DNA from 3 places in the Clostridioides sp. ES-W-0016-02 genome. Region 3 is predicted to be linked to each of the others. Evidence: a T-box and tRNA genes for the amino acid it is inferred to sense, from the RefSeq annotation. Region 3 holds a T-box; the other regions hold tRNA genes.
The links. The T-box of region 3 lies ahead of alaS (alanine--tRNA ligase). A T-box ahead of a tRNA ligase gene usually reads a tRNA of that ligase, here a tRNA-Ala.
Positions count from the first base shown of each region.

Region 1: it has a tRNA-Ala gene. The T-box ahead of alaS (alanine--tRNA ligase) is inferred to sense a tRNA for this amino acid. The anticodon was not compared.
Region 2: it has a tRNA-Ala gene. The T-box ahead of alaS (alanine--tRNA ligase) is inferred to sense a tRNA for this amino acid. The anticodon was not compared.

Region 1 is NZ_CP061361.1:140,772-148,309, forward strand. Features, by position in the region: gene IC758_RS00985 (anaerobic ribonucleoside triphosphate reductase) at 1-262, shown strand, start outside; gene nrdG (anaerobic ribonucleoside-triphosphate reductase activating protein) at 284-823, shown strand; rRNA gene IC758_RS00995 (16S ribosomal RNA) at 1,633-3,135, shown strand; tRNA gene IC758_RS01000 (tRNA-Ala) at 3,191-3,266, shown strand; rRNA gene IC758_RS01005 (23S ribosomal RNA) at 3,579-6,477, shown strand; rRNA gene rrf (5S ribosomal RNA) at 6,678-6,794, shown strand; tRNA gene IC758_RS01015 (tRNA-Leu) at 6,800-6,888, shown strand; tRNA gene IC758_RS01020 (tRNA-Ile) at 6,898-6,974, shown strand; rRNA gene IC758_RS01025 (16S ribosomal RNA) at 7,085-7,538, shown strand, end outside.
Region 2 is NZ_CP061361.1:120,422-127,959, reverse strand. Features, by position in the region: rRNA gene IC758_RS00855 (23S ribosomal RNA) at 1-1,025, opposite strand, end outside; tRNA gene IC758_RS00850 (tRNA-Ala) at 1,338-1,413, opposite strand; rRNA gene IC758_RS00845 (16S ribosomal RNA) at 1,469-2,971, opposite strand; gene cwlD (N-acetylmuramoyl-L-alanine amidase CwlD) at 3,256-3,960, opposite strand; gene rpsI (30S ribosomal protein S9) at 4,466-4,858, opposite strand; gene rplM (50S ribosomal protein L13) at 4,887-5,318, opposite strand; gene truA (tRNA pseudouridine(38-40) synthase TruA) at 5,438-6,169, opposite strand; gene IC758_RS00820 (energy-coupling factor transporter transmembrane component T family protein) at 6,195-6,998, opposite strand; gene IC758_RS00815 (energy-coupling factor transporter ATPase) at 6,992-7,538, opposite strand, start outside.
Region 3 is NZ_CP061361.1:1,291,431-1,298,968, forward strand. Features, by position in the region: gene IC758_RS06305 (cell wall-binding repeat-containing protein) at 1-531, shown strand, start outside; gene mnmA (tRNA 2-thiouridine(34) synthase MnmA) at 674-1,753, shown strand; T-box leader at 1,895-2,139, shown strand; gene alaS (alanine--tRNA ligase) at 2,207-4,846, shown strand; gene IC758_RS06320 (IreB family regulatory phosphoprotein) at 4,871-5,128, shown strand; gene IC758_RS06325 (hypothetical protein) at 5,138-7,309, shown strand; gene ruvX (Holliday junction resolvase RuvX) at 7,461-7,538, shown strand, end outside.

The DNA.
Region 1 (7,538 bases), 1.2 Mb from region 3:
AGCTTTTGAAACTATCATAAAAGCAATGAAAGATTTGGGCATAGGATACGGAAGTATAAATCATCCTGTAGATAGAGATCCTATATGTGGTTTCTCGGGAGTAATAGCAAGTAATATATGTCCTGTATGTGGAAGAAATGAAGACGAAAGTGATATTAAATTTGAAAGAATCAGACGAATAACAGGATATTTAGTTGGTACAGTTGATAGATTTAATAATGCCAAAAAAGCGGAAGTTAAAGATAGGGTAAAACATAGATAGTTTTATTTGGAGGAATAAGTTATGAAGATAAGAATGTCATCTACTATAAGTCATGACAGTATAGTTGATGGACCAGGGTTAAGAATGGTAATATGGACTCAAGGATGTGTTCATAATTGTAAAGGATGTCATAATCCTCAAACACATAATTTATGTGGTGGATTTTATATGGATACAAAAGAAATTATAAATGAGATAAAGTCACTAAAATTACAAAAAGGTATTACACTATCAGGTGGAGAGCCATTTTTACAGCCAGAACCATTAGAAGAAATAGCAAAAGAAGCCAAAAAGACTGGCTTAGATGTATGGTCCTATACAGGATTTACATTTGAACAACTACTAGATAAAAAAAATAGTGCATATTTTAAAAACTTGAACCTATTAAAGCAGATTGATGTTTTAGTAGATGGAAGATTTGTAGATGAAAAAAAAGATATAAGTTTAAAATTTAGAGGTTCATCAAATCAAAGAATAATTGATGTTCAGAAGAGCTTAAAGTATAAAAAAGTATTTTTAATTGAGCAGTATATGAAGGATGATTTATCTATAGCAGAATAGAACATAAATAGACGAAAGTAAATGTAAAAACATATTTACTTTCGTCTATTTTTATGTAAAAAGTTTTTCTTTAACTATGTATTATATAAAATGTATTTATATTAGACTGACTATTGTAGCTTTTATAGCTTTAGTTTTATAATATATTAGTTTGTTTTGATTTATATTCTTTTAAAAGAAAGTTTTACAAATTGTTTAATTGATACTCGGCTATGAAACTAAAGTATTTAATTTGATTATGAAAGTTTTTAGTTAATATATAAATTTACAAAGTAAAGTAGTAAGGGGTTGATAAATACTTTAATAAAATTATATGCTCATGTACTATTATCACTACTAATATCATTATTAATGCTTTTGAGAGGAAATAATGCTGCTATTAAAGCAAGCATTTTCAACCAATGTTTTCAAGTTGTAAACATATTGTATCATATAGATAAATGGACTAATGAGAAGTGATTATACATATGGATTTATCTTTATTCAAAAAATAATAAATTATGTAATATGTGGATAAATATGTTTATAATGTGGATAATATTTAATGTAATAAGTTAAAACAATATGAATCAGTTGTTTATAATGTGGATAATATTATAATAGAGAGGTAAAGTGATAATTTAAAAATAAAAAAAGTAAAAAAAGTTGTTGACTCTAAAAGAAAAAGTTGGTATAGTAATACTTGTCCTCAAGAAAAGGACATAAACATAAAGAACTTTGAAAATTAAACAGTAGGTTAATTTATAAACAAGAAACAAACCATAAAGCCAGATATTTAGATAACAATAGTATCTGAGCCTGATAAACTTTTATTTGAGAGTTTGATCCTGGCTCAGGATGAACGCTGGCGGCGTGCCTAACACATGCAAGTTGAGCGATTTACTTCGGTAAAGAGCGGCGGACGGGTGAGTAACGCGTGGGTAACCTACCCTGTACACACGGATAACATACCGAAAGGTATGCTAATACGGGATAATATATTTGAGAGGCATCTCTTGAATATCAAAGGTGAGCCAGTACAGGATGGACCCGCGTCTGATTAGCTAGTTGGTAAGGTAACGGCTTACCAAGGCGACGATCAGTAGCCGACCTGAGAGGGTGATCGGCCACATTGGAACTGAGACACGGTCCAAACTCCTACGGGAGGCAGCAGTGGGGAATATTGCACAATGGGCGAAAGCCTGATGCAGCAACGCCGCGTGAGTGATGAAGGCCTTCGGGTCGTAAAACTCTGTCCTCAAGGAAGATAATGACGGTACTTGAGGAGGAAGCCCCGGCTAACTACGTGCCAGCAGCCGCGGTAATACGTAGGGGGCTAGCGTTATCCGGATTTACTGGGCGTAAAGGGTGCGTAGGCGGTCTTTCAAGTCAGGAGTGAAAGGCTACGGCTCAACCGTAGTAAGCTCTTGAAACTGGGAGACTTGAGTGCAGGAGAGGAGAGTGGAATTCCTAGTGTAGCGGTGAAATGCGTAGATATTAGGAGGAACACCAGTTGCGAAGGCGGCTCTCTGGACTGTAACTGACGCTGAGGCACGAAAGCGTGGGGAGCAAACAGGATTAGATACCCTGGTAGTCCACGCTGTAAACGATGAGTACTAGGTGTCGGGGGTTACCCCCCTCGGTGCCGCAGCTAACGCATTAAGTACTCCGCCTGGGAAGTACGCTCGCAAGAGTGAAACTCAAAGGAATTGACGGGGACCCGCACAAGTAGCGGAGCATGTGGTTTAATTCGAAGCAACGCGAAGAACCTTACCTAAGCTTGACATCCCAATGACATCTCCTTAATCGGAGAGTTCCCTTCGGGGACATTGGTGACAGGTGGTGCATGGTTGTCGTCAGCTCGTGTCGTGAGATGTTGGGTTAAGTCCCGCAACGAGCGCAACCCTTGTCTTTAGTTGCCATCATTAAGTTGGGCACTCTAGAGAGACTGCCAGGGATAACCTGGAGGAAGGTGGGGATGACGTCAAATCATCATGCCCCTTATGCTTAGGGCTACACACGTGCTACAATGGGTAGTACAGAGGGTTGCCAAGCCGTAAGGTGGAGCTAATCCCTTAAAGCTACTCTCAGTTCGGATTGTAGGCTGAAACTCGCCTACATGAAGCTGGAGTTACTAGTAATCGCAGATCAGAATGCTGCGGTGAATGCGTTCCCGGGTCTTGTACACACCGCCCGTCACACCACGGGAGTTGGAGACGCCCGAAGCCGATTATCTAACCTTTTGGAAGAAGTCGTCGAAGGTGGAATCAATAACTGGGGTGAAGTCGTAACAAGGTAGCCGTATCGGAAGGTGCGGCTGGATCACCTCCTTTCTAAGGAGAATTGCCTACTGTTTAATTTTGAAAGTTCTTTATGAACTTCATATTTGGGGGTGTAGCTCAGTTGGGAGAGCACTTGCCTTGCAAGCAAGGGGTCAGGAGTTCGACTCTCCTCATCTCCACCATTAAGAGTATATTACTTAAATCTTCGATTTATCTAGTAGCCTCTTACATGCACTTTTAGCTTATCTTTAGACAAGCTATGTGCGTTAGCACTTTAAGCAACGGAATAAACTGAACACATGTGAAGTTTGTTTGTTGGCGACGTGTACTAGCACTTTAAGCAACGAGATTTATTCGTTGGCGCTGTGCGTTAGCACTTTGAAAACTGCATATATATATTTAGTGATATGACATCTAATTTGTAATATATAAAGCTGATAACTTTTAAAAATTATCGAAGTTGATAGCTTCTAATCTATCAAACCTTTTTAACTGGTCAAGTTATTAAGGGTGCAGGGCGGATGCCTTGGCACTAGGAGCCGATGAAGGACGCGATAAGCTGCGATAAGCTTCGGGGAGTTGCACGTAAACTTTGATCCGAAGATTTCCGAATGAGGAAACTCACTTAGAGTAATGTCTAAGTATCATTAAGTGAATACATAGCTTAATGAGGGGAACTCAGGGAACTGAAACATCTAAGTACCTGAAGGAAGAGAAAGAAATTCGATTCCGTAAGTAGCGGCGAGCGAACGCGGAATAGCCCAAACCAATAAAGTTTTCTTTATTGGGGTTGCGGACATATCTTAAACGAAGAGGTATCGTAATTGAAGAGGTTTGGAAAGACCCACCACAGAAGGTAATAGTCCTGTATGTCAAACGAGAAAACTTCAGATATGATCCAGAGTACCACGGGACACGTGAAACCCTGTGGGAAGCAGGAGGGACCACCCTCCAAGGCTAAATACTACCTAGTGACCGATAGCGTATAGTACCGTGAGGGAAAGGTGAAAAGAACCCCGGGAGGGGAGTGAAATAGAACCTGAAACCCTGCACTTACAAGCTGTGGAAGCACATTTCTTGTGTGACCGCGTACTTTTTGTAGAACGGGCCAACGAGTTACGTTAAGTAGCAAGGTTAAGCACTTAAGGTGTGGAGCCGTAGCGAAAGCGAGTTTTAACTGAGCGTTCAGTTACTTGACGTAGACCCGAAACCGGGCGACCTACCCATGAGCAGGATGAAGCGAAAGTAAAATTTCGTGGAGGTCCGAACCCACGAGCGTTGAAAAGCTCGGGGATGACTTGTGGGTAGCGGTGAAATTCCAATCGAGCCCGGAGATAGCTGGTTCTCCCCGAAATAGCTTTAGGGCTAGCCTCAAGGTGAGAGATACGGAGGTAGAGCACTGAATGTCCTAGGGGGTATTGCACCTACCGAAGACTATCAAACTCCGAATGCCGTCATCTTATACTTGGGAGTCAGACTGTGGGTGATAAGATTCATAGTCGAAAGGGCAACAGCCCAGATCGTCAGCTAAGGTCCCTAAATGTAAGTTAAGTGGTAAAGGATGTGGGATTGCACAGACAACCAGGATGTTGGCTTAGAAGCAGCCACTCATTCAAAGAGTGCGTAATAGCTCACTGGTCGAGTGATCCTGCGCCGAAGATTTCCGGGGCTAAAACTTACTACCGAAGCTACGGCATCAGTAATGATGGGTAGGGGAGCTTCCCATACGGGTTGAAGCATGACCGTAAGGACATGTGGACAGTATGGGAGTGAGAATGTTGGCATGAGTAGCGAGATGTGGGTGAGAATCCCACAGGCCGTAAACCCAAGGTTTCCAGGGGAAGGTTCGTCCGCCCTGGGTTAGTCGGGACCTAAGCTGAGGCCGAAAGGCGTAGGTGATGGACAACAGGTTGATATTCCTGTACTACCGATAACCGTTTGAGAGATGGGATGACACAGTAGGATAAGCTAAGCACACTGTTGGTTATGTGTGCCCAAGCATTGAGGCAGTCAGAGTAGGTAAATCCGCTTTGATAATGCTGGGATGTGATGGGGAGCGAAATTTAGTAGCGAAGTAGCTGATTTCACACTGTCAAGAAAAGTCTCTATCGAGGTTAAAGGTACCCGTACCGCAAACCGACACAGGTGGGTGAGGAGAGTATCCTAAGGCCCGCGAGAGAACTGTTGTTAAGGAACTCGGCAAAATGACCCCGTAACTTAGGGATAAGGGGTGCCACCATACGGTGGCCGCAGAGAATAGGCCCAAGCGACTGTTTACCAAAAACATAGGTTTCTGCTAAGTCGCAAGACGATGTATAGGAGCTGACGCCTGCCCGGTGCTGGAAGGTTAAGGGGATCTGTTAGAGTAATCGAAGCAGTGAACTTAAGCCCCAGTAAACGGCGGCCGTAACTATAACGGTCCTAAGGTAGCGAAATTCCTTGTCGGGTAAGTTCCGACCCGCACGAAAGGCGTAACGATTTGGGCACTGTCTCAACAACAGACTCGGTGAAATTGTAATTCCGGTGAAGATGCCGGATACCTGCGACAGGACGGAAAGACCCCATGGAGCTTTACTGTAGCTTGACATTGGGTCTTGGTACTACATGTACAGGATAGGTGGGAGGCTTTGAAACCAGGACGCCAGTTTTGGCGGAGCCATCCTTGGGATACCACCCTTGTAGTACTGGGACTCTAACCATAGGCCATGAATCTGGTCTTGGGACACTGTCAGGTGGGCAGTTTGACTGGGGCGGTCGCCTCCCAAAAGGTAACGGAGGCGCTCAAAGGTTCTCTCAGTACGGTCGGAAATCGTACGTAGAGTGTAAAGGCAAAAGAGAGCTTGATTGCAAGACATACAGGTCGAGCAAGGATGAAAATCGGACTTAGTGATCCGGTGGTTCTGCGTGGAAGGGCCATCGCTCAACGGATAAAAGCTACCCTGGGGATAACAGGCTTATCTCCCCCAAGAGTCCACATCGACGGGGAGGTTTGGCACCTCGATGTCGGCTCATCACATCCTGGGGCTGTAGTAGGTCCCAAGGGTTGGGCTGTTCGCCCATTAAAGTGGTACGCGAGCTGGGTTCAGAACGTCGTGAGACAGTTCGGTCCCTATCCGTCGCAGGCGTAGGAAATTTGAGGAGACCTGTCCTTAGTACGAGAGGACCGGGATGGACGTACCTCTGGTGTACCAGTTGTTCTGCCAAGGGCATGGCTGGGTAGCTATGTACGGAATGGATAAGCGCTGAAAGCATCTAAGCGCGAAGCCAACTTCAAGATAAGATTTCCCACCGCAAGGGTAAGACCCCAGAAAGACTATCTGGTTGATAGGTCGAAGGTGTAAGTGCAGCAATGTATTTAGCTTATCGATACTAATAGGTCGAGGACTTGACCAATATTATTTGATGTTCATTGATTAAAATATATATGTAGTTTTTAGAGTGTTAACTCTATGTATTTAAATTTGTCAATAATTAGAGATTTTTAAGAATTTTATAAGCTTAAAATCGAATGAAAAAAGTATTGACATAATAAGACAAATATGTTATTATAATACTTGTCTTAGAAAAAAGATAAATGAAAATTTAGACAATAATCTGGTTATAATAGCAGAGAGGATACACCTGTTCCCATTCCGAACACAGAAGTTAAGCTCTCTAGCGCTGATGGTACTTGGTGGGAAACTGCCTGGGAGAGTAGGACATAGCCAGGTGATGTGCCGAAGTGGCGGAACTGGCAGACGCACAGGACTTAAAATCCTGCGGGACTTACCTCTCGTACCGGTTCGATTCCGGTCTTCGGCACCAAATTATTGTGGGCCATTAGCTCAGTTGGTTAGAGCGCCCGGCTCATAACCGGTAGGTCTGGGGTTCGAGTCCCTGATGGCCCACCACAATAATTTAAAGAACTTTGAAAATTAAACAGTAGGTTAATTTATAAAACAAGAAACAAACCATAAAGCCAGATATTTAGATAACAATAGTATCTGAGCCTGATAAACTTTTATTTGAGAGTTTGATCCTGGCTCAGGATGAACGCTGGCGGCGTGCCTAACACATGCAAGTTGAGCGATTTACTTCGGTAAAGAGCGGCGGACGGGTGAGTAACGCGTGGGTAACCTACCCTGTACACACGGATAACATACCGAAAGGTATGCTAATACGGGATAACATATTTGAGAGGCATCTCTTGAATATCAAAGGTGAGCCAGTACAGGATGGACCCGCGTCTGATTAGCTAGTTGGTAAGGTAACGGCTTACCAAGGCGACGATCAGTAGCCGACCTGAGAGGGTGATCGGCCACATTGGAACTGAGACACGGTCCAAACTCCTACGGGAGGCAGCAGTGGGGAATATTGCACAATGGGCGAAAGCCTGATGCAGCAACGCCGCGTGAGTGATGAAGGCCTTCGGGTCGTAAAACTCTGTCCTCAAGGAAGATAATGACGGTACTTGA
Region 2 (7,538 bases), 1.2 Mb from region 3:
CTGGGCTGTTGCCCTTTCGACTATGAATCTTATCACCCACAGTCTGACTCCCAAGTATAAGATGACGGCATTCGGAGTTTGATAGTCTTCGGTAGGTGCAATACCCCCTAGGACATTCAGTGCTCTACCTCCGTATCTCTCACCTTGAGGCTAGCCCTAAAGCTATTTCGGGGAGAACCAGCTATCTCCGGGCTCGATTGGAATTTCACCGCTACCCACAAGTCATCCCCGAGCTTTTCAACGCTCGTGGGTTCGGACCTCCACGAAATTTTACTTTCGCTTCATCCTGCTCATGGGTAGGTCGCCCGGTTTCGGGTCTACGTCAAGTAACTGAACGCTCAGTTAAAACTCGCTTTCGCTACGGCTCCACACCTTAAGTGCTTAACCTTGCTACTTAACGTAACTCGTTGGCCCGTTCTACAAAAAGTACGCGGTCACACAAGAAATGTGCTTCCACAGCTTGTAAGTGCAGGGTTTCAGGTTCTATTTCACTCCCCTCCCGGGGTTCTTTTCACCTTTCCCTCACGGTACTATACGCTATCGGTCACTAGGTAGTATTTAGCCTTGGAGGGTGGTCCCTCCTGCTTCCCACAGGGTTTCACGTGTCCCGTGGTACTCTGGATCATATCTGAAGTTTTCTCGTTTGACATACAGGACTATTACCTTCTGTGGTGGGTCTTTCCAAACCTCTTCAATTACGATACCTCTTCGTTTAAGATATGTCCGCAACCCCAATAAAGAAAACTTTATTGGTTTGGGCTATTCCGCGTTCGCTCGCCGCTACTTACGGAATCGAATTTCTTTCTCTTCCTTCAGGTACTTAGATGTTTCAGTTCCCTGAGTTCCCCTCATTAAGCTATGTATTCACTTAATGATACTTAGACATTACTCTAAGTGAGTTTCCTCATTCGGAAATCTTCGGATCAAAGTTTACGTGCAACTCCCCGAAGCTTATCGCAGCTTATCGCGTCCTTCATCGGCTCCTAGTGCCAAGGCATCCGCCCTGCACCCTTAATAACTTGACCAGTTAAAAAGGTTTGATAGATTAGAAGCTATCAACTTCGATAATTTTTAAAAGTTATCAACTTTATATATTACAAATTAGATGTCATATCACTAAATATATATATGCAGTTTTCAAAGTGCTAACGCACAGCGCCAACGAATAAATCTCGTTGCTTAAAGTGCTAGCGCACGTCGCCAACAAACAAACTTCACATGTGTTCAGTTTATTCTGTTGCTTAAAGTGCTAACGCACATAGCTTGTCTAAAGATAAGCTAAAAGTGCATGTAAGAGGCTACTAGATAAATCAAAGATTTAAGTAATATACTCTTAATGGTGGAGATGAGGAGAGTCGAACTCCTGACCCCTTGCTTGCAAGGCAAGTGCTCTCCCAACTGAGCTACACCCCCAAATATGAAGTTCATAAAGAACTTTCAAAATTAAACAGTAGGCAATTCTCCTTAGAAAGGAGGTGATCCAGCCGCACCTTCCGATACGGCTACCTTGTTACGACTTCACCCCAGTTATTGATTCCACCTTCGACGACTTCTTCCAAAAGGTTAGATAATCGGCTTCGGGCGTCTCCAACTCCCGTGGTGTGACGGGCGGTGTGTACAAGACCCGGGAACGCATTCACCGCAGCATTCTGATCTGCGATTACTAGTAACTCCAGCTTCATGTAGGCGAGTTTCAGCCTACAATCCGAACTGAGAGTAGCTTTAAGGGATTAGCTCCACCTTACGGCTTGGCAACCCTCTGTACTACCCATTGTAGCACGTGTGTAGCCCTAAGCATAAGGGGCATGATGATTTGACGTCATCCCCACCTTCCTCCAGGTTATCCCTGGCAGTCTCTCTAGAGTGCCCAACTTAATGATGGCAACTAAAGACAAGGGTTGCGCTCGTTGCGGGACTTAACCCAACATCTCACGACACGAGCTGACGACAACCATGCACCACCTGTCACCAATGTCCCCGAAGGGAACTCTCCGATTAAGGAGATGTCATTGGGATGTCAAGCTTAGGTAAGGTTCTTCGCGTTGCTTCGAATTAAACCACATGCTCCGCTACTTGTGCGGGTCCCCGTCAATTCCTTTGAGTTTCACTCTTGCGAGCGTACTTCCCAGGCGGAGTACTTAATGCGTTAGCTGCGGCACCGAGGGGGGTAACCCCCGACACCTAGTACTCATCGTTTACAGCGTGGACTACCAGGGTATCTAATCCTGTTTGCTCCCCACGCTTTCGTGCCTCAGCGTCAGTTACAGTCCAGAGAGCCGCCTTCGCAACTGGTGTTCCTCCTAATATCTACGCATTTCACCGCTACACTAGGAATTCCACTCTCCTCTCCTGCACTCAAGTCTCCCAGTTTCAAGAGCTTACTACGGTTGAGCCGTAGCCTTTCACTCCTGACTTGAAAGACCGCCTACGCACCCTTTACGCCCAGTAAATCCGGATAACGCTAGCCCCCTACGTATTACCGCGGCTGCTGGCACGTAGTTAGCCGGGGCTTCCTCCTCAAGTACCGTCATTATCTTCCTTGAGGACAGAGTTTTACGACCCGAAGGCCTTCATCACTCACGCGGCGTTGCTGCATCAGGCTTTCGCCCATTGTGCAATATTCCCCACTGCTGCCTCCCGTAGGAGTTTGGACCGTGTCTCAGTTCCAATGTGGCCGATCACCCTCTCAGGTCGGCTACTGATCGTCGCCTTGGTAAGCCGTTACCTTACCAACTAGCTAATCAGACGCGGGTCCATCCTGTACTGGCTCACCTTTGATATTCAAGAGATGCCTCTCAAATATGTTATCCCGTATTAGCATACCTTTCGGTATGTTATCCGTGTGTACAGGGTAGGTTACCCACGCGTTACTCACCCGTCCGCCGCTCTTTACCGAAGTAAATCGCTCAACTTGCATGTGTTAGGCACGCCGCCAGCGTTCATCCTGAGCCAGGATCAAACTCTCAAATAAAAGTTTATCAGGCTCAGATACTATTGTTATCTAAATATCTGGCTTTATGGTTTGTTTCTTGTTTATAAATTAACCTACTGTTTAATTTTCAAAGTTCTTTTGTCTTATTTTTGTGCTCCTTTTGGGCACTCATATATAATACCATCTATGTTATTCCAAGTCAACGCTTTTTTAACTTTTATTTTAATTATTTTTTTGTCAAAACAAAAATAGCTTATATTAGTGCATTTTTAAACACCTCAATACAAGCTATTTACATATTTAGACTTATTTTTATAATTATTTCAACTTAGATATTTCTGTATACCTATGTATATTGCCCATGCTATCTTTTCTTGATATGTTTCATCTGTCAAAAGTTTACATTCTTTTTCATTTGATAGAAAACCACATTCTATTAATACTGATGGAATATTATTTTCTTTCAAAAGGTATATGTCATCTCGTGGCTTAACTTCTCTGTTATTTGTTTTATCTACTACTCTTTTAAGTTCTTCTTGAATACACTTTGATAATTCCTTGCTATCTTGCTTATCTTTAGGATAAAATGTCTGAGCTCCATAGTATTTAGATTGTTCGAATGCATTTAGATGTATGGATACAAACATATTAGCATTGGAATTAGAGATTATTTCTTTTCTATTTTTCAAGTTCTCATTATATTTTTGTCTTGTTGTTTTATTATTTTCTTCTTTATAGAGGCTACTGTCATCTTCTCTAGTTAATATTACAAGACCTCCACTTGATTCTATAAGCTCTCTAAGCTTAAGTGTTATTGCTAAGTTGATATCTTTCTCAGATGTGCTCTTATCCTTGTTTAATGCGCCTGGGTCAATACCTCCATGACCAGCATCTAGAATTATTGTTTTATTTGTTATTGGCATATATTTAATAACATCTTCAGAAATATTTTTCACTTCAAATATTGATACTATTACTAGACATACCATAACAAAACTAAAAATTATATGTTTTATGTACTTTCTCACAACATCACCCTGTATATGTATACTTATAAAAACACTATAATATTCCAAATATTAGTACAAACATTTAAATTTCACTTTAGTATTTATCTATCTCTATTTTTTAATATTAATATATGATTACATAAGTATGCTATATTCACATATACTCTAAATTCCCATTTTTAATTAGTATCGTATAACAGGTATAATAAATTATGACAATTTACATTATGAATTATATTATTTAATAACCTAAATTCTATTACTTATAAAATGTAAAATTTTTAATTATATTTACTGTAAATTTCTTTATCCATTTCTCAATAGAACTATAATCTCAATAACTTTAACATATAATCTTTTATTACAATAAAAAGGATGTTTTTCAATAGAAAAACATCCTAATAAGATATCTTATTATTTTATTGTATATCAATCATTAACTTAAACCCAACATTTCAACATGCTTCCATATTTTCTGGATAACAGAAAATAAAGGATTTTGCTTTTCCAAAAAGATAAATAATTATCTTTTTGAGAATTGTGGAGCTCTTCTTGCTGCTTTTAATCCGTATTTCTTTCTTTCCTTCATTCTAGCATCTCTAGTTAAGAAACCTTCTTTCTTTAAAGCAGGTCTTAAATCTAAATCAGCTTTTAATAAAGCTCTAGATATACCATGTCTTATAGCTCCAGCTTGTCCAGTGAATCCTCCACCTTCAACTTTTACTATAACATCATATTTATTTTCATTACCAGTTAAAACTAATGGTTGTTTAACATCTCTTATTAATGTTTCATAGTTAAAATAATTTTCTAATGCTCTTCCATTTACTAATATATTTCCTTCACCTGCAACTAGTCTTACTCTAGCAACAGAACTTTTTCTTCTTCCAGTTCCATAATATTGAACGTTAGCCATTATAAACTCCTCCTTTCACCTATTAATCTTATTTAAAGTTTAAAACTTCTGGATTTTGAGCTGCATGAGTGTGTTCAGCACCTGCAAATACTCTTAATCTAGTCATCATTCTACTTCTTAATTTGTTTTTAGGTAACATACCATTTACAGCATGTGCTATAACTTCTTCTGGTTTTTTATCCATCATATCTCTATAAGATATTTCTTTTAATCCACCTACATAACCAGTGTGGTATCTGTAATATTTTTGATCTAATTTTTTTCCACTTAAAACTACTTTTTCTGCATTTACTACAACAACAAAATCTCCACCATCAACGTGAGGAGTAAATGTTGGTTTATGTTTACCTCTCAATACTGTCGCAATTTCTGTTGCTATACGACCTAATGTTTTTCCTTCAGCATCAACTAAGTACCATTTTCTTTGTACATCAGCTGGCTTAGCTATATAACTTTTCATAACTGTCCCTCCTTAACTACTTTTCATAAAAATTTTTTACCGTTTATGTCAAGTCCGGGGCAAGTGGACTTATTAACACATTCTCATATATTTTAATACATGTAGCCTGGTGTGTCAAGTTAATAATGAACTTTTTTAAGAAATAATCCTTGTGCTGGAGCTGTATGTCCACATCTTGATCTGTTTTTAGATTCTATTATATCTAAAAATGATTCATTAATTCTACCACGTCCTATATCAACAAGTGTTCCAACAATAATTCTCACCATATTATATAAGAACCCATCTCCACTAATTTCTAAAGTAATCAAATCATCTGTTTTTTTTATATTTATATCATATATTGTTCGTATTGTATCTTTTACAGATGAACCAGAACTCATAAAACCTTTAAAATCATGTGTACCCAATAGACTTTTTGATTCTATACACATTTTTTCAAAATCAAGTTCATACTTTACTTGATATGATATGCTGTTAAGTATTGGGTGTCTAAACTTACTGTTATATATTAAATATTTATATGTTTTTCCTTTTGCACTATATCTTGAATGAAAGTCATCATTAACTTCACATGCTTCTATAACTGCTATGTCTTTTGGTAATTTAGCATTTAGTGCCATTGGTACACTTTCTATACTTATACTTGAACTAATTTTAAAATTTGCAGTTTGTGCAAGAGCATGAACCCCTGAATCAGTTCTACCTGAGCCTATAAGTTTAACTTCTTCATTCATTATCTCATATATAGCCTTTTCAATTGTACCTTGTATCCCTAGAGAATCTGGTTGCTTCTGCCATCCACAATAATTTCTACCATCATATTGGATTGTAATCTTTATATTTCTCATATTTTACCTCACCTATATGCTTCTATTAAATCGCTATAAATCTAGTAGCTATGATTAATCCTAAATAAATAACTTGAAACACACATGCTATATAATCTGCTTTTACTATAACAGACTCCCTCATTTTTGTTCTATTGTGTCCACCTCTATAACATCTAGCTTCCATGGCCATAGCCAATTCATCAGCTCTTCTAAATGCACTAACAAATAGTGGAACTAAAAGAGGTACTAGATTTTTAGCTCTATTTATAAGATTTTTACTTTCAAAGTCTGCACCTCTAGACATTTGAGCCTTCATTATTTTATCTGTTTCGTCTAATAATGTAGGAATAAAGCGCAAAGCAATTGTCATCATCATTGCAAGCTCATGAACTGGTAAACCAATTTTCTTAAAGGGATTCAATAATCGCTCTATACCATCTGTCAATTCTATTGGTGAAGTTGTTAAAGTAAGTAATGATGTCCCAATTACTAAAAATATAAGTCTTATTGCCATAAAAATTGCTTGTCTCAAGCCTTGACTTGTTATTGTTAAAAATCCAAATGACCATATCTCATCACCTGGTAAGAAAAATATATTTATAATAAATGTAAATAAAATAATCCACTTAAGAGGTTTTACACCCTTAACAATATACTTAACAGGTATATTAGCTAACTTTATCATACCTAATAAACATAATAAAACTATCATATAAGGCCAAAATTTATTTACTACAAATATAGATACCATAAATACAATTGTTGCTACAAGTTTTATCCTTGGATCTAATTTATGAATAGCAGAACTTGTTGGGTAGTATTGCCCTATAGTTATATCTTTTAACATAATCCTCGCCCTCTCACAACTCTTAATATTTCCTGTTTTGCTTCTTCTAAAGTCAATATGTCTTCACTAATGTCAAAACCTTGTTCTCTTAATTTCAATGCAAGCTCTAAAACCTGTGGAATATCTAAACCAATTTCTTTTAATTTAATAGCATTCGATTTAAATACATCTCTAGGAGTACCCATAAATTCTATTTTACCATGATTCATAACAATTAACGTTTGTGCCAACTTTGCCATATCATCCATACTATGTGATGACAATATTATAGTCATATTGTTTTTTTCATGTAAGTTTTTTATTAAATTAAAAATTTCATCTCTTCCACCAGGATCAAGACCTGCAGTTGGTTCATCTAATATAAGTACTTCTGGGTTCATTGCTATAACTCCAGCTATTGCAACTCTACGCTTTTGACCTCCTGATAATTCAAATGGAGATTTATCTTTAAATTCCTCATAGTCAAGTCCTACAGCTTCCATCGATGCTTTTACCCTATTATGTATCTCAACCTCTTCTAAACCTAAATTAGCGGGTCCA
Region 3 (7,538 bases):
ACTCCAATAAAAACTGATAACTATGATAAAGATAAAGTGATTGTTAATGGATATGGAGATTGTATATTATTACAAGATTCAAAAACTGCTACTTGGGGTAAAGCTTCTATAACTATAAATGAAAATAATGATATAGCTAATATAACGGAAGAGAATAAAATAGATGAGGATGAAAATGGCAGTATACCTAAGTTTGAAAGTGTAGATGGTAGAACTCCTGTAAAGATTACACTAAATAAAGGCAAAAATGATTATAATAATGTAAGAGTTCAAATAAGACCAGAAGAAGGTTCAGCAGAGTTAGGTGGAATACAACTAATTGCTAAGGATAGCAATGGAAACTGGTTTAACATAGTAAAAACAGGATGGGGACCAATGGAAGGTTTTCCATTACAAGGTGCAACAACAGAAGTTTATCTAGTTGGAAATAAAGAAGGTACTTATAAGGTGAAAATAGAACTAGTTGATGTTAGTAATTCTAAGAATATAATAACAGAAACAACAGCGTCAGTAGTGGTAGTTAATAAATAAAAAATTACCCTTAAATCTTTTAAAATTACCTAATAATATTATTTTTTTTAGAAAATAGAGCAAGCTATATTTTAAATAAATACAATGCTTGCTCTATATGGTATAATAATAAGTAATGCAAAAGATGAGGTGAAATTTGTTTATGAATAAAAAAGTAATGATAGGTATGAGTGGAGGAGTAGATAGTTCTGTAGCTGCATATCTTTTAAAACAGCAAGGATACGACGTCATTGGTGTTACTATGAAATTATGGCAAGACGATGACGAAGTTGAAAATGAAGGTGGTTGTTGCTCTTTATCAGCAGTTGAAGATGCTAGAAGAGTAGCAAATAAAATAGGAATACCATTTTATGTTCTTAATTTTAGAGAAGTATTTAAAGAAAAAGTAATAGATTATTTTATAGATGAATACTTAGAAGGAAAAACTCCTAATCCTTGTATAGCTTGTAATAAACATATAAAATTTGACGATTTTTATAAAAGAGCTAGACAAATAGGATGTGATTATGTGGCTACAGGTCACTATGCAAAAATAGAAAAAGATGAAGATACAGGAAGATATTTATTAAAAAAATCTGTTACAGATAAAAAAGACCAGACTTATGCACTTTATAATCTTACACAAGAACAATTAAAACATACACTACTACCAATAGGTGATTATGAAAAGGATAGAGTAAGAGAAATTGCTAAAGAAATGGGAATGGCAGTCCATAATAAACCCGATAGTCAAGAAATTTGTTTTGTTAAAGATAATGACTATGCAAATTATGTAAAAAAACATTCTGAAAAGCGTATTGAAGAAGGTTTTTTTGTAGATACTAAAGGAAATGTACTTGGAAAACATAAAGGGATACTATACTATACAATAGGACAAAGAAAAGGTCTTGGAATTACTTTTGGCAAACCAATGTTTGTAGTAGATATAAATCCAATAAATAATACTATTGTCCTTGGAGACAACGAAGAATTATTTAAAAAAGAACTTATTGCAAAAGATGTTAACTTTATATCAATAGACAAACTAGAAGAGCCATTAAGAGTTCAAGCAAAAATAAGATACTCTGCAAAACCATCACCAGCTACTATTTATAATGTTGGAGAAAATACTATTAAAATAGTATTTGATGAAGCTCAAAGAGCTATTACAAAAGGTCAATCTGTTGTAATGTACGATGGAGATATTGTAGTAGGCGGAGGAATAATAGAGAAAAGTTTATAAAAATATCCAAGAAACTTATAAAATAAGTAATATAGTCTATAAATCTAAAACAAAGTTTATAAAATAAATTTATTGTATATGAAAATATAGTATTGATTAATTTTGTAAAATTTAGTAATATAATTATTATATTAATTAAAAACAAATACAGTGATAAGGAATAGTAAAGTATTTGATGTCTTACAGAGAGAGGGAACATGCTGAAAGCCCTTAGAATAAAATATTTGAAGCAGCCTTTTAGTAGCAATTTTGAACAATGTACTTTGAATTAACAAGGTAGATTTAAGTAGAGATTGACGGTAGTTACGTTATAGCTAAGGTTTTCCGAAGATATCATAATTTTTTATGATAATTAGGGTGGTACCGCGATTGTCCTCGCCCCTATAAATTTATTTATAGGGACGAGGTTTTTTATTTAAACGAAAAAATATAATTTATTAGGAGGAACATAATATGGAAAAGATGGGACTAAACGAGATAAGAAGTAAGTTTTTAGAATTTTTTGAGTCAAAAGGTCACTATGTAGCAGATAGCTATTCTTTAGTACCAAACAATGACAAGAGTTTATTGCTTATAAACTCAGGTATGGCACCTTTAAAAAATTATTTTTCAGGTGTAGAAGTACCTCCAAGTTTAAGAATGTGTACATCTCAAAAATGTATAAGAACTGGAGATATAGAAAATGTAGGTATAACTGCAAGACATGCCACTTTTTTTGAAATGATGGGTAACTTCTCATTTGGAGATTACTTTAAAAGAGAATCAATTAAATGGGGATGGGAATTTGTCACAGAATGGCTAAGTATCCCAGAAGATAAAATATGGGTAACTGTATATGAAGAAGATGACGATTCTTATGATATATGGGCAAAAGAAATGAATTTTCCAGAAGAAAGAATGGTTAGACTTGGTAAAGATGATAACTTCTGGGAGATAGGTACAGGTCCTTGTGGTCCTTGTTCAGAAATATATTTTGATAGAGGAGAAGAATATGGATGTGATAATCCAGACTGTAAACCAGGTTGTGATTGTGACAGATACCTAGAATTCTGGAACCATGTATTTACTCAGTTTGATAGAGATGAAGAAGGAAACTATAGTTTATTAGAAAGTAAAAATATAGATACAGGTATGGGCCTTGAAAGAATGGGATGTATCATGCAAGGTGTGGACACTATCTTTGAAGTAGATACTATTAAGTCTATATTGGAAGCAGTTGAAAAGTTAACAGGAGTAAAATATGGAGTAAATCCAAAAAATGATATATCAATAAGAATAATAACTGACCATATAAGAGCTGTGACATTCTTAGTTAGTGATGGAGTACTTCCATCAAATGAGGGAAGAGGCTATGTTCTTAGAAGACTTCTTAGACGTGCTGCTCGTCATGGTAAACTATTAGGTGTAAAAGAATTATTCTTACAAAAACTGATATATGAAGTTATAAAGGTAAATGATAAAGCATATCCAGTTTTAGTTGAAAAAGAAAGTTATATTAAAAAAGTTGTTGGAATAGAAGAAGAAAAATTCAATGAAACTATAGACCAAGGAACAGAAATATTGAACTCATATATAGAAGTATTAAAGAATGAAGGGAAAACTGTTTTAAGTGGTCAAGAAGCCTTTAAACTGTATGATACTTATGGATTCCCTATAGACTTAACTAAAGAAATTTTGGAAGAAGAACATTTATCTGTAGATGAAGAGTCTTTCAATGAAGAAATGGAAAAACAAAAAGAAAGAGCTAGAAATGCTAGAGGAAATATGGATGGAGAAAGTTGGAAGGAAGACCCTCTATCAAAATTAGAGTCTACTATAGATAGTATGTTTAATGGATATAGTGAATTATATGGTGAAGGAATTATTGAAGCTATAGTTAAAGAGGATGAATTAGTTCAAAATGCAAAAGAAGGTGATAAAGTATCTATAGTACTAGACAATACTACTTTCTATCCTGAAGGTGGAGGACAAGTTGGTGATTGTGGATTAATAACCAACGAAAATTTAGTAGTGGAAGTATTAAATACTAAAAAAGGTGCTAATAATAGTATAAAACATATAGGTATAATAAAATCAGGAAAAATAAGTAATGGAGATAAAGTAAAGACATTAGTAGATAGAGATGTTAGAATGTCTGCTGCAAGAAACCATAGTGCTACACATTTACTTCATAAAGCACTAAAAGAAGTATTAGGAGAGCATGTTAATCAAGCTGGTTCTTTAGTTACTCCAGATAGATTAAGATTTGATATTACTCACTTTGAAGCTATATCAAATGAAGAATTAAAAGTTATAGAAGAAAAAGTAAATAATGTTATTTTATCATCTTTAGACATAAAATGTGATATTATGAATATAAAAGAAGCAAAAGAAAAAGGAGCTACAGCACTATTTGGTGAAAAATATGGTGATGAAGTAAGAGTAGTTTCTATGGGAGATTATTCTACAGAACTTTGTGGAGGAACTCACTTGACAAATACTTCTCAGATAGGAATGTTTAAAATATTGTCTGAAGGTGGAGTAGCAGCAGGAGTAAGAAGAATAGAAGCAATAACAGGAAAAGCTGTTTATGAATACTTAAAAGAAAAAGAAGGAATTATATCTGAAGTTTGTGTAAATTTAAAATCTAAAGAAGATAATTTAATTCAAAGAATAAGTTCTTTATTAGAAGAAAATAAAAATTTATCTAAAGAATTACATGATATAAAGACTAAAATGAGTTTACAATCAGCTGATTCTATTTTTGATTCTAAGCTTGAAGTAAATGGAGTTAACTTAATAACTAATAAATTTGAAGGTATGGATATGGATACACTAAGAGAAACAGCAGATAATTTAAGAGATAAGCTTGGCTCTGGTGTAGTAGTATTGGCAAATGTAGTAGATGATAAAGTTAACTTTGTAGTTACTGCTACTAAAGATGTGTTAGATAAAGGAATACATTCAGGGAATATAGTTAGAGAAGTTGCAAAAATAGCTGGAGGAAAAGGTGGAGGAAGACCTAATATGGCACAAGCAGGAGCTAGTGACATATCTAAGGTTGACCAAGCTCTAAGCTATGCAAGTGAGGTTATTAAGACACAAGTTAAATAACATTCACTTAAGGAGGTTTTTAGTTTGGAAAAAGATTTAGACTACACTATGAAATTTGAAGGAATACCAGAAGATAGAATGAGTGTGGGAGATACGATAGATTTTGTATATAAAGCACTAGTTGAAAAAGGATATAACCCTATAAATCAAATTATAGGGTATCTCCTTTCTGGCGATTCTAGTTATATAACTAGTCATAAAAATGCAAGAGCTATAATTAAAAAATTTGAAAGAGATGAGATACTTGAAGAAGTAATCACGCACTATCTGAATAGAAAGTAGGTCAAATAAATGAGAAAAAAGATTATGTCATTGTTGGCAGTAGTTATTATGATTTTTGTATCAACTGCTAGCTACAGTTCTGCTGAAGAAAAGGGCAAAGTCATATTTATTGATATGAATAGGACCAATCTTGGAAGTATGTTGAAGGTTCCAATCTTAAAGAGTGAGCTAGAAAAGAGAGGTCATATAGCTCTTATGAATATAAGAGGGGATCAAGGTACTGATGATAGAAGGTCTTATGCTAGTATGGGTGCAGGAGTAAGAGCTGATGTAACTACTGAAGACTATATCAATTTTCAAAAAGTAGACCAAGATACTGCTAAAACTTTTGAAGTTGCAACAGGTCAAAAAGCTAAAGAGATAAATAATTTAAGTATTAATAGGTCAATAAATGAAAATCTAGAGTATGGAGAATATGGAGCAACCTTAGGTTCATTGGGAAAAACTTTATCAGAAAATGGACTAAAAACATCCGTAATTGGAAATGCTGATATAATTGAAAATAACCAATTGGTTAAAAATAGAAATTTATGTTTAGTTGCTATGGATCAATATGGAAGAATTGATTCTGGGAATATTGATGATATTAACAAAAAAGATTCTAAGATGCCGTTTGGAATAGTTACAGACTACGATAAGTTATTAGATGAAACTAAAAAGTCTTATAAAAATAGTGATGCTATATTTATAGAACTTGGAGATACATATAGATTAGATATGTATAGATTGAGTTTAAATGATAATACTTATGCTGCAATGAAGAAAAATATTGTAAAAAATATAGATAAATACCTTAAAGAAGTATTTTCTATGGTTGGAGAAAATGATACTGTTTATGTATCAAGTGCTTTTCCAAGTGATTTAGATTATAAAAATAAGAGAAGACTTTCTCCAATAATAAAATTTAGTGGAGAAGGAAAGGGTCTATTGGAATCTGCTACAACAAGAAAAGCTGGTATTGTTGCAAACTTAGATGTTGGAGTGGACATATTAAATGAGTTTGGTCTTAAAAATGATGAAATGGTGGGTAGAAGTTATACTTTGGTTGACAAAGAAGATAATGCTAGTTACCTAAAATCACTTTATAAAAAGATAGTATCTATATCATCTATAAGGTCAAGTATCATAAATGGATTTGTAGGTGTAATATCTGCCTCTTGGGTGATTGCAATGTTTGCAATATTCTTTAGAAATTACATGCCACATAAAGAGCGTGTATTCAAAGTACTTAAGGAGTTTATAAAATTGGGTATAATAATGCCTCTGTCATTTATGTTGGCTCCTTTGATGAATTTTAAGACCCCAATTACAATATCTTTGGGAATATTTGTAACTACACTAGTGTTATACTTATTAGGTCGAAAGTTATTTAAAGACAATGATATAAAACATATGGGATTTTTTGCAACACTGACTATTTTAATAATAGTCATAGATTCTGTATTTGGAACATACTTAATGCAAAATAATATAATGAGTTATGATGCTGTTATTGGTGCCAGATACTATGGTGTAGGAAATGAGTATGAAGGTGTAACCATAGCAAGTGCAGTATTTGGTTTAGCAGTTTTATTACATTACAAGAAGGTTTCTAAGCCACTTGTTGTAATATTTTCATTAATAATACTTATAACTAGCGCATATCCTTCTATGGGGGCAAATGTTGGTGGAGCAATATCAGAATGTGTAGCATATTTGTTGTTTATAATGCTTATATATGATGCTAAACTAGATATTAAAAAAGTTGCACTATTAGCTATTTCAGCTGTGGTTGTTGTTTGTGCATTTGCAGCTCTAGATATAATCTCAGGTAGTGAATCTCACTTAGGAATGTTTGTACAAAGAATTTTCTTAAATGGACCAGGAGAGATATTGCAGACATTTGGAAGAAAAATTCAAATGAATATGCAATTAGCACAGACAAGTGTATGGGTAAATATTTTACTTGTGGGAATTGCTGTGATTGCAGTACTTATATTTAAACCATCTAGACACTTTAGAAAGATAATGAATAATTTTCCAATTTTGTTTAAAGGATTCATTGCATCTATGGTTGGTTGTATAATTACTCTTTTAGTTAATGACTCTGGTATAGTTGCTGCATCTACAGCATCTATATATATACTTATACCACTTATAATAATAAGCATAAACATGATAATATTTGAAAAAAATAACTAAAAATTTTTTAATGTATATATGCTTTGAATAAAAAGTTGCAATATGATTATTAATGTAAACCAAACAGCTTACATCAAAAATTCATATTGCAATTTTTGTAATTAATGAAATGTATATGTTTTATAAAATAAGGTAAATAAAAGGAGAAAATATGTTAGATGGAAGAATAATGGGTCTTGATGTTGGAGATAAAACTATTGGAGTTGCTGTAAGTGATTTAATGGGATTA